3 regions of the Terrabacter sp. 2RAF25 genome follow, and region 1 is predicted to be linked to each of the others. Evidence: predicted binding sites of a transcription regulator. Region 1 holds the regulator's gene; each other region holds the start of a gene.
The links. Region 1 encodes LexA, which represses DNA repair genes until DNA is damaged. Its sites were predicted from a motif close to TCGAACANNTGTTCGA; they were not measured.
Positions count from the first base shown of each region.

Region 1 (3,271 bases):
GACCTCGAGCGAGGCCTGCACCTCGCGCCCGACCAGGGCCCGGTCTTCGCCGACACCGTGGCCGATGACGACGTCGACGCGTGGTGCCGCGTCGCCGCGGAGGCTATGCACCTGCAGCGCGAGCTCGTCGGGCACGAGCGTGAGCTCGAGGCGGCCGGCGCAGCACTGCTCCACCCGACGCACGCGGCGGCATACGTGAGCGGGAGGACGGCCTCACTGGTCGCGCTGCCCGAGGGGGACCCGCGGCGGATGGGGCCGGAGGTGGCAGCGAGGCTCGACCGACTCCTCCCCACGGTCGCACGCTGGGGCGAGGAGCTCGACGCCCTCGGGACGGGCGTGAACCTCGTGCACAACGACCTGCACCCCAACAACGTCTTCGCCAGGCCGGGGGGCATGCGCTTCTTCGACTTCGGCGACGCAGTGCTGACGCACCCCCTCACCGCACTGTTCATCCCGCTCAACGTGCTTGTGCACCGCTTCGAGGCAGCCCCCGACGACCCACGGCTGCGACGGGTGGCCGACGCAGGGCTCGAGGTGTGGAGCGACGTCGTTCCCGCGACCCGGCTCCGCCGGGCGCTGCCCGCGGCACTGCAGTTGGGACGGCTCGCTCGCGCCGAGTCCTGGCTGCGGGTCGTGGCCACCATGACGGCGGAAGAGCGGACGGAGTACGGCGACGCGGGCACGTGGTGGCTCGGGTCGCTCGGCGAACCGACGCCCCTGTCGTGAGCCGCAGAGGGCTACTCGACGCGGGACCCGAGGTCGCGCGCCTCGTCGGCTGAGACCTCGCCGAGGTCCCACAGCTCCTTCGTCTGGACGCCCCAGTACGTCGCGAAGAGCACGATGACGATCACCTCGGCGACGAGGACGAGGTGGGCGAAGCCCCTGACCGTCAGCGCCGCGACGACCGTGGCGGCCAAGGCGACGGTGAGTGCGACCGCGATGGCGAGGTAGATGCGGCGATAGCCCCGCCCGTCGTCGTCGTCGCCGACCGCCCGGTGGCGCGCCTCGGTGCGCAGCGCGCTGAGCACCATGACGGCGATGACCCCGGCCACCATGGTTGCCGCGGCGATGCCGTGGCTCAGGGCGATGAAACGGTCGCGAAGGACGAGGAAGAGGGTGAGCTCCACCAGCAGAACGCCCGCGCACCCCAGGGTCACGAGCACCGACCGCGTCGTCGGTCGCGCAGCGGCATCGCGCCGCACGGCGCCCCGCTTGAGCGCTGCGACGATGACGGCCGCGATCACGGCGACGACGACGAGCGACCAGATGTTGTTGCGCACCGCCGCCGCGATCTCGGCCGGTGTCTGCGTGTAGGCGTTCGGCCCGCAGCGGTCGTCGGGCACGGTCGGCACCATGGCGACGACGAACGCCATGAATCCCGAGAAGTTGAGCAGCACGTCCTCCTCGGACGAGTGCCCCTTGTAGGCGATGAGGCTCGCGCCTAGGGCGCAGAGGGAGCCGACGAAGACGGTCCGCGCGGGCGTGTAGTAGTAGGCGCTGATCGAGCCGAGCCAGCAGGTGTGGCCGGTCTCCCACCACCACTCGTAGCCCACCGAAAGCAGCAGCATGAGCAACAGCGCGATCATCGCGCCCCGCAGGTAGCGGTAGGTGTAGACGACGTCGCGGGTGCGCCCGGCTGCCATGGCGGTCTCCTCTGCAGGACTCACTCGTCAGAGTGTGGCGCCCGCCGAGGCGATACGCCTACTGGAAGCGGGCCCCCGCCGCGGCGGGCGACCCCGCTCGTCAGATGCGGCGCAGCACGGCGGTGACCTTGCCGAGGATCGTCGCGTGGTCGCCGTCGATGGGGGAGAAGTCCTCGTTGTGCGGCATCAGCCAGACGTGACCGTCGACGCGCTTGAACGTCTTGACGGTGGCCTCGTTGTCGAGCATTGCCGCGACGACGTCGCCGTTGTCGGCGTGCTGCTGCTGGCGCACGACGACCCAGTCGCCGTCGCAGATGGCGGCGTCGACCATGGAGTCGCCGTTGACCTTGAGCAGGAAGAGGTCGCCCTCGCCCACGAGCTGCTTCGGCAGCGGGAAGACGTCCTCGACGACCTGCTCGGCCGTGATGGGGACGCCCGCCGCGATCTGGCCGAGGACGGGCACGTAGGACGCCTCGGGACGGGCGTCGCCGGAGTCGGTCTCGGTGTCGTAGTGGTCTCCGCTGCGGTAGCCGACCTCCTCGGCCGTCGCGTCGGGGGAGACGATCTCGAGGGCGCGCGGGCGGTTGGGGTCGCGGCGCAGGTAACCCTTGGTCACCAGAGCGTTGAGCTGGTGGGAGACGCTCGAGGGGCTCGCCAGGCCGACGGCGTCACCGATCTCGCGCATGCTCGGCGGATAGCCCCGGCGGTCGACGGAGTTGCGGATCACCTCGAGCACGCGCCGCTGGCGCACGGTCAGTCCGTCGCCGGTCTCGCGATCGGGAAGCTCGGTCACGCCCATGGTGATCCCCTTCGTCGGCTCGTCAGACCGTGTGCTGAACCTGGCTCGAGACCGCGTGAGAAGTGCTCGAGGACCGCTCGAGGGCCAGTGTCAGTGGTGGCTGGTGAGGTGTGTGGTGTGAGGAAAGAGTAACGAGGTTCGAACACAGTTGCCAAACACCTGTTCGATGCGTGTCTCGACTTCCTCGAACATACGTGCTACAAATCGTACAGACGTTCTATCGAACACATGTTCGCCAGTTCAGGAGCAAGGGGAGGTCACCATGAGCGCCATCGTCCTCGAGGCCGTTCGTCAGCCGCAGACCACAGAGCAGCCCGCGGCCCGTCCGCACCTCGTGCTGGTGCCGACCGGGCGTGAGGCCGTCCGTGCCGCCCGGGCCGCCCAGCCGCCCCTGCGCCTGACCCGGTTCGGTCGGCTCGTGGTCGCGCTCCTCGTCGCCGCGCTCGTCTCTTTGCTGGCGGTCGGACTGGCCGGCCAGCTGGCCTCGGCGTCCTCCGGCTCCCACACGGTCACGGTCGGCTCGGGTCAGACGCTGTCGGGCATCGCCGCGCGGGAGCTGCCTCAGCTGTCCGTCGCCGACGGTGTCGTCGAGCTCCAGGTCGCCAACAGCCTCAGCACCACCGAGATACACGTCGGGCAGCAGCTCGTCGTCCCGAGTCGCTGACAACGGGAGCCCCCTGGGCCTGAGGCTTCCTTGCGTATGCCGCCCGGCCGGCTCCCGCTCGTCTCGACCCACCCCATCGGCCGCGTTGGCTCCACCTCCAGCGGCTGGCGGTGACGGCGCTTCGACCCCGCCGTCGCCGCCCGGACGCCGCACCCCTGAAGGGGG
Region 1 is NZ_JBFRGJ010000008.1:212,209-215,479, forward strand. It holds gene AB4091_RS18780 (phosphotransferase) at 1-726, shown strand, start outside; gene AB4091_RS18785 (hypothetical protein) at 738-1,667, opposite strand; gene lexA (transcriptional repressor LexA) at 1,744-2,442, opposite strand; gene AB4091_RS18795 (LysM peptidoglycan-binding domain-containing protein) at 2,705-3,106, shown strand.

Region 2 (3,271 bases), on a different contig from region 1:
AGGCGGTCTACCGGGCGTGCTCGACGCACCACCACCACCATCTCGTCTGCAGGGCGTGCGGTCGCACCGTCGAGGTCGAGGGCCCCGCGGTCGAGCGATGGGCCGACACGATCGCGGAGGACCACGGGTTCAGCGACGTGACGCACACCCTCGAGATCTTCGGCACCTGCGCCGACTGCGCCACCCCCCGATCCCCCTGACCCCAATCGAGAGAACACTCCGTCACCGCCCTCTCAATCCAGAGAACACTCAGTCCCGCACCCCCAGCGATGTACACCGCGACGGAGTGCCCTCTCGCTGTGTTGGGTTCCTCAGGTGCTGGTGGTGGGGGTGTCGATGGCGCCGCCGTAGCGACGATCGCGAGCGACGTACTCCTCGATCGCGGCCCAGAGGTCGCGTCGGTCGTAGTCGGGCCAGAGCCGGTTCTGGAACACCATCTCCGCGTACGCCGACTGCCAGAGCAGGAAGTTCGAGGTTCGCTGCTCACCCGAGCTCCGGACGAAGAGGTCGACGTCGGGCATCGTCGGCTCGTCGAGGTACTTCTTGATCGTCTTCTCGTCGACCGAGCCCGGCCGCAGCCGACCACCCTTGACGTCGTGGGCGATTCGCTGCACGGCATCGGCAATCTCGGCCCGTCCGCCGTAGTTCACGCAGAAGTAGAGGGTGAGCCCGGTGTTGTGCCGCGTCAGCTCCTGGGCGATCTCGAGCTCCTTGATGACGGACCGCCAGAGCCGGGGCGTGCGGCCGACCCACCGCATGCGCACTCCCCACTCGTGCAGCTGGTCGCGCCGCCGCCGGATGACGTCGCGGTTGAAGCCCATCAGGAAGCGGACCTCCTCGGGCGAGCGCCGCCAGTTCTCGGTGGAGAAGGCGTACGCCGACAGGTGGGTCACGCCGACGTCGACGGCACCCGCGACGACGTCGAGCAACGACGCCTCCCCCGCCTCGTGACCCTTGGTGCGCGGCAGCCCCCGCTGGTTGGCCCACCGCCCGTTGCCGTCCATGACGATCGCCACGTGCTTCGGGAGCAGATCGCTCGGGATGGTCGGCGGCGTGGCACCCGACGGATGCGGGAAAGGCTTGGCGTACATGGGTCTCCGGATCGGTGAGGTCGGGTTCGCTTGTGGCTCAGGCCCGCTCGACGAGGCGCAGCGAACGCAGCCCGCGCTCTATGTGCCACTGGAGGAAGGCGGCTACCATGCCGTTGCCCTGACGACGATGCCGTTCATCGCTCGCGTCGGCAACCTCCCAGTCGCCGGCCAGCAGGGAGGCGAGCAGCTCGAAGGTCTCGGGTGCGGGCGCGCTCGAGCCGGGCGGACGGCATACCGAACAGACTGCGCCGCCGGCCTGCACGTTGAAGGCGCGGTGCGGGCCCGATGCGCCGCAGCGCGCGCAGTCGACGAAGCTCGGCGCCCAGCCCGCGACGGCAAGCGAGCGCAGCAGGTACGCGTCGAGCACGAGCCCCGGGTCGTGCGCGCGCTCGGCGAGGGACCGCAGGGCGCCGGCGAGCAGGAGGTACTGCTGGGTCTGCGGCTCGTGCTCCTCCGAGAGCTGCAGCGCGGTCTCGAGCATCGAGGTCGCGCACGTGTAGGCGGTGTAGTCGCGGGCGATCGCGTCGCCGTAGGGCGCGAGCGTCTCGACCTGGGTGACCGTGTCGAGGTTGCGGCCCTCGTAGCACTGCACGTCGACGACCATGCCGGGCTCGAGACGGGAGCCGAAACGTGACTTCGTGCGACGCACTCCCTTGGCGACCGCGCGCACCCGCCCCCGGGTGCGTGTGAGCATCGTGATGATGCGGTCGGCCTCGCCCAGCTTGTGGGTGCGCAGGACGATCGCCTCGTCACGGTAGAGGGGCATGCCGTCATTCTCCCCCGTCGCCAGGCCGGTGGAGCACCGCACGCGCCGGACCACGAGAAGTGCCTGAACTCGAACGAGCGGGTCGAACACGCGTTCGACGTTTCGGGTTATCGTGTGGGCATGGACCTCGCTCTCCAGGGTTCGCTGCTCGACCTCACCGACGCGATGACGCTCCGTGCCGTCGGCACCGGCCTCACCCGACACCAGCTCGCCCGCGGGGCATGGGTCGACGTCAGGCCCGGCTGGCTCGCCGCTGGCGACGACCTCTTCGCGGCGCTGCTGCGCGACGTGCCCTGGCACGCGGAGCGCAGGCAGATGTACGACTCCGTCGTCGACGTGCCACGCCTGACGAAGTTCTATGCCGCCGACGAGCGGCTCCCCCATCCGATGCTCGACGAGGCCCGCGAGGCCCTCAGCGCGCACTACGCCGACGAGCTCGGCGAGCCCTTCGTCACCGCCGGCCTCTGCCTCTACCGCGACGGCCGCGACAGCGTCGCCTGGCACGGCGACCGCATCGGCCGATCACGCGACAGCGACACGATGATCGCCATCCTGTCGCTCGGCTCGGACCGCACCCTGGCGCTGCGCCCACGAGACGGCGGCGCCATCCCGGGTTCGTCCACAAAGAGCTTGCGCTACCCCCTCGGGCATGGTGACCTCGTGGTGATGGGTGGCTCGTGCCAGCGCACGTGGGACCATGCGGTGCCCAAGACGTCGAAGCCGATGGGGCCACGCATCTCCGTGCAGTTCCGTGTCGCAGGCGTCCGCTGACCAAGGAGAGTACGTATGCCGTCCAGCCGCCCAGGTGGCCCCCTGCCCTACCTCGACCACCTCGCGGCCGACTCGGCACGGTTTCGTGCCGCCCTCGAGCACGCTCCGACCGACGCGCGCGTCCCCACCTGCCCCGACTGGGACGCCGACGACCTGCTGTGGCACCTCGCGGAGGTGCAGTGGTTCTGGGGTGAGATCGCCGAGCGCGGCCTCACCGACCCGGCCGACCTCGACGCGATGAACGCGAGCCGAGAGGAGCGGCCATCTCATCGCGCCGGGCTGCTCGATCTCTACGACCGCTCGAGCGAGCGACTTCACCGCGTCCTGTCCGTACTGCCTCCTGAGACCCCTCTGTGGATGTGGGCCGACGACAAGAGCGCCGGCTACATCCGGCGGCGCCAGGCCCACGAGGCGATGGTCCACCGGCTCGACGCAGAGCTGACGGTGGGTGAGCGCACCCCGCTCGACTGCCGGCTGGCTGCCGACGGTGTCGACGAGGCGTTGCGGATCATGCGCGGCTACGAACCCGAGCCCGGACTCACGCACGAGCCCATCGGTCCCGCTGTGACGATCGCGACCGTCGACGCCATGCACGCCTGGACCGTGACGCCGGTGCGCATCACCGGCACCGACGCGGACGGCG
Region 2 is NZ_JBFRGJ010000003.1:65,392-68,662, forward strand. It holds gene AB4091_RS09275 (Fur family transcriptional regulator) at 1-200, shown strand, start outside; gene AB4091_RS09280 (isoprenyl transferase) at 312-1,091, opposite strand; gene recO (DNA repair protein RecO) at 1,129-1,857, opposite strand; gene AB4091_RS09290 (alpha-ketoglutarate-dependent dioxygenase AlkB) at 1,978-2,628, shown strand; gene AB4091_RS09295 (maleylpyruvate isomerase family mycothiol-dependent enzyme) at 2,644-3,271, shown strand, end outside.
Region 2: AB4091_RS09290 (alpha-ketoglutarate-dependent dioxygenase AlkB) is a predicted target of LexA. The motif match lies at 1,940-1,955, and genes of this name have one in related genera.

Region 3 (3,271 bases), on a different contig from region 1:
CCGATCCCGCAGCCTGAGGGGGCAGGGCCCAGTCAGGGCCGTCGCCGGGGTCGGCCGCGGCCCATCCGGAACGCGGCCGGGCGCCACGCTCGCGACCTGAGCGTGCGCGGCGAGGACGCGCCTCGCTCGCAGAGGCAGCACCCGCGCGCCCTTGCTTGCGAGGGCTCGGACTCGGCCCCTCGGACGCGGCGGCCCGCGCCTCGACGACACCCTGCGCCTCGGCGAGGGCGGCCGCGGCGCGGGCCAGACGGTCCTCGGTGGACTCGTGTGCGGGACCAGCCACGATCAGAAGTCGACGGGCACGTCCGCGACCTCGGCGGGCTTGTCGACGCGCGGCCCGACGCCCAGCTTCTCCTTGACCTTCTTCTCGATCTCGTCGGCGAGGTCGGGGTTGTCCTTGAGGAAGTTGCGGGCGTTCTCCTTGCCCTGGCCGAGCTGGTCGCCCTCGTAGGTGTACCAGGCGCCGGCCTTGCGCACGAAGCCGTGCTCGACCCCCATGTCGATGAGCCCACCCTCGCGGGAGATGCCCTGGCCGTAGAGGATGTCGAACTCGGCCTGCTTGAAGGGCGGTGAGACCTTGTTCTTGACGACCTTGACGCGGGTGCGGTTGCCGACGGGGTCGGTGCCGTCCTTGAGCGTCTCGATGCGGCGGACGTCGAGTCGCACCGACGCGTAGAACTTCAGCGCCTTGCCACCGGTGGTCGTCTCGGGCGAGCCGAACATGACGCCGATCTTCTCGCGGAGCTGGTTGATGAAGATCGCCGTCGTGCCCGTGTTGTTGAGGGCACCGGTCAGCTTGCGCAGCGCCTGGCTCATGAGGCGGGCCTGCAGACCGACGTGGCTGTCGCCCATCTCGCCCTCGATCTCGGCGCGGGGCACCAGGGCCGCCACGGAGTCGATGACGATGATGTCGATTGCCCCGGAACGAATCAGCATGTCGGCGATCTCGAGGGCCTGCTCACCGGTGTCGGGCTGCGAGACGAGCAGGGCGTCGGTGTCGACGCCGAGCTTCTTCGCGTAGTCGGGGTCGAGCGCGTGCTCGGCGTCGATGAACGCCGCGATGCCGCCGGCCTTCTGCGCGTTGGCGACCGCGTGGAGCGCGACGGTCGTCTTGCCCGAGGACTCCGGGCCGTAGATCTCGACGACGCGTCCGCGGGGCAGGCCGCCGATGCCGAGAGCGACGTCGAGGGCGATCGACCCGGTGGGGATCACCTCGATCGGCGGACGGATGTCGTCGCCGAGGCGCATCACCGCGCCCTTGCCGTAGCTCTTCTCGATCTGGCCCATCACCGAGGAGAGCGCCTTGTCCTTGTCCTTCTCCTGCACCGATGCCATGTCGGGCTCCTGTTCTGCCGTCTGCGCTGCGGTCGTCTACCTACGACCCGGGGAACGGATCGCTCAAGCAGATCCGCTGTCGGGTCAGACGCTAGGTGCCGGCGCCGACATCAGGTGGACCACGAGACGGCCTGTGGACGATGCGGGTGGTGGCGCAGGACCTGTGGAGAACAGTACCGAACACGTGTTCGAAGTCGCGACGACACGCCGTGTCGCCTGCGGACCCGGCTCAGCCTTCCGGGCGCAGGGCCGTGAGCGCGGCCTCGAAGTCGGTGAGCACCCGGTCCGAGAAGAGCCAGAACCGGGCCTCGCGCACACCGTCGTGGCGGTCGAGCGCCTCGGCCAGCGCCACCAGCGCGACCCGCGCCGCGGCGTCGACCGGGTAGCCATAGACGCCGCACGACACGGCAGGGAAGGCGACGACCTCGCACCCGGCGGCGTCGGCGAGCTCGACGCTGCGCCGGTAGCAGGAGGCGAGCAGCTCGGCCTCACCGTGGCCTCCCCCTCGCCACACGGGACCCACCGTGTGGATGACATGACGCACCGGCAGCCGCCCCGCCCCGGTGATCTTCGCGTCACCCGTCTCGCACCCGCCGAGCCGTCGACACTCCTCGAGCAGCTCGGGACCGGCAGCACTGTGGATCGCCCCGTCTACGCCACCACCACCGAGCAGCGACGAGTTCGCCGCGTTGACGATCGCGTCTGCCGAGGCGTCGGCCGTGATGTCGCCCCGGCGCAACGTGATGCGTGCGAGGCCGGGACCTGGCAGCCTCACCTGCCGACCTGACCACCCTGTGCCCCGCGAGCAACCCGGACGTCGCGACCCAGCCTGCGCTCGGGCGGCACGTCCATGTCGACGCAGAGCGCCTCCCACACCGCGCGCGGCGCCTCGCCGTCGGCGAGCGCCTGGACCACCGTGCGGTTGCCGAGCGAGCCGAGCACGTGGTCGCGCGCGAGCGACCCGGCATACGCCGCACCGAACTCGTCGTCCATCAAGGTCCAGAAGTGACTGATCCGCACCCCAGCAGTCTGCCACCCGTGCCGCCGGAACCGGTCCCGCCGCAACCGTCGTCCGAGCGTTACCTCAACCGCCCGCGGCGATGCCGCTCGACCGGTATCGTCCTCTCGTCCCGAGCGCCTACGCGGGGACCTCGACACTTCAGGGGAGCCAGCATGACCGAGCCCACCAGGCCCGACGGGCCGAACGCCCAGCCGGGCGACGACGCCACCCGACCGATTCCGGCCGACTCGACGACGCCCGTCCCGCAGTACACCTACCCCGTGCCCTCGGGCAGCCAGCACGTGCCGGTTGCGTCCGACCAGGCCGGCGCCCTCGGCGCCCCGGGGGTCGCGCTCGCCGACGACCCGTCCGCCCCCGCCCGGGGCGGCCGCAAGCGCACCGGCCTGATGGTCGGCGCCCTCGCCACCGTCCTCGCCCTCGGCGGCGCGGGTGTCTTCGCCGCTCAGACCCTGAGCGGCAGCGGTGCGCAGCCGTCCGACGTGCTGCCCGGTGACGCGTACGCGTACCTGCGTGTCGACATCGACCCCTCCGCCGGCCAGAAGATCGCGGCGGTCCGGTTCCTCGGCAAGCGCGACGCCGTCAAGAACACCCTCGGCAGCGACGACCCGCGCAAGAAGCTGTGGGAGATGGCCTCCAAGGACGCCGGCAACGACTGCCTCAAGAAGTTCACCTACGACAAGGACGTCGAGCCGTGGCTCGGCGACCGGGTCGGCGCCGCGGTCCGCCCCGGCGGCACGTCGGACACGCCGAACGTCGCGATCGCGATCCAGGTCAAGGACGAGACCCTCGCCAAGGACACGCTGACCAAGCTGTTCGCGTGCGACTCGTCCTCGAAGACCGACGTGCGCACGAAGGACGGCTACGCCATCGTCACCCCAGGCGGCACCGGTGACGCCACCCTCGCGGCGGTCGACA
Region 3 is NZ_JBFRGJ010000003.1:120,187-123,457, forward strand. It holds gene AB4091_RS09515 (RecX family transcriptional regulator) at 1-283, opposite strand, end outside; gene recA (recombinase RecA) at 286-1,335, opposite strand; gene AB4091_RS09525 (O-acetyl-ADP-ribose deacetylase) at 1,565-2,110, opposite strand; gene AB4091_RS09530 (DUF3046 domain-containing protein) at 2,107-2,355, opposite strand; gene AB4091_RS09535 (DUF3352 domain-containing protein) at 2,509-3,271, shown strand, end outside.
Region 3: recA (recombinase RecA) is a predicted target of LexA. The motif match lies at 1,512-1,527, and genes of this name have one in related genera.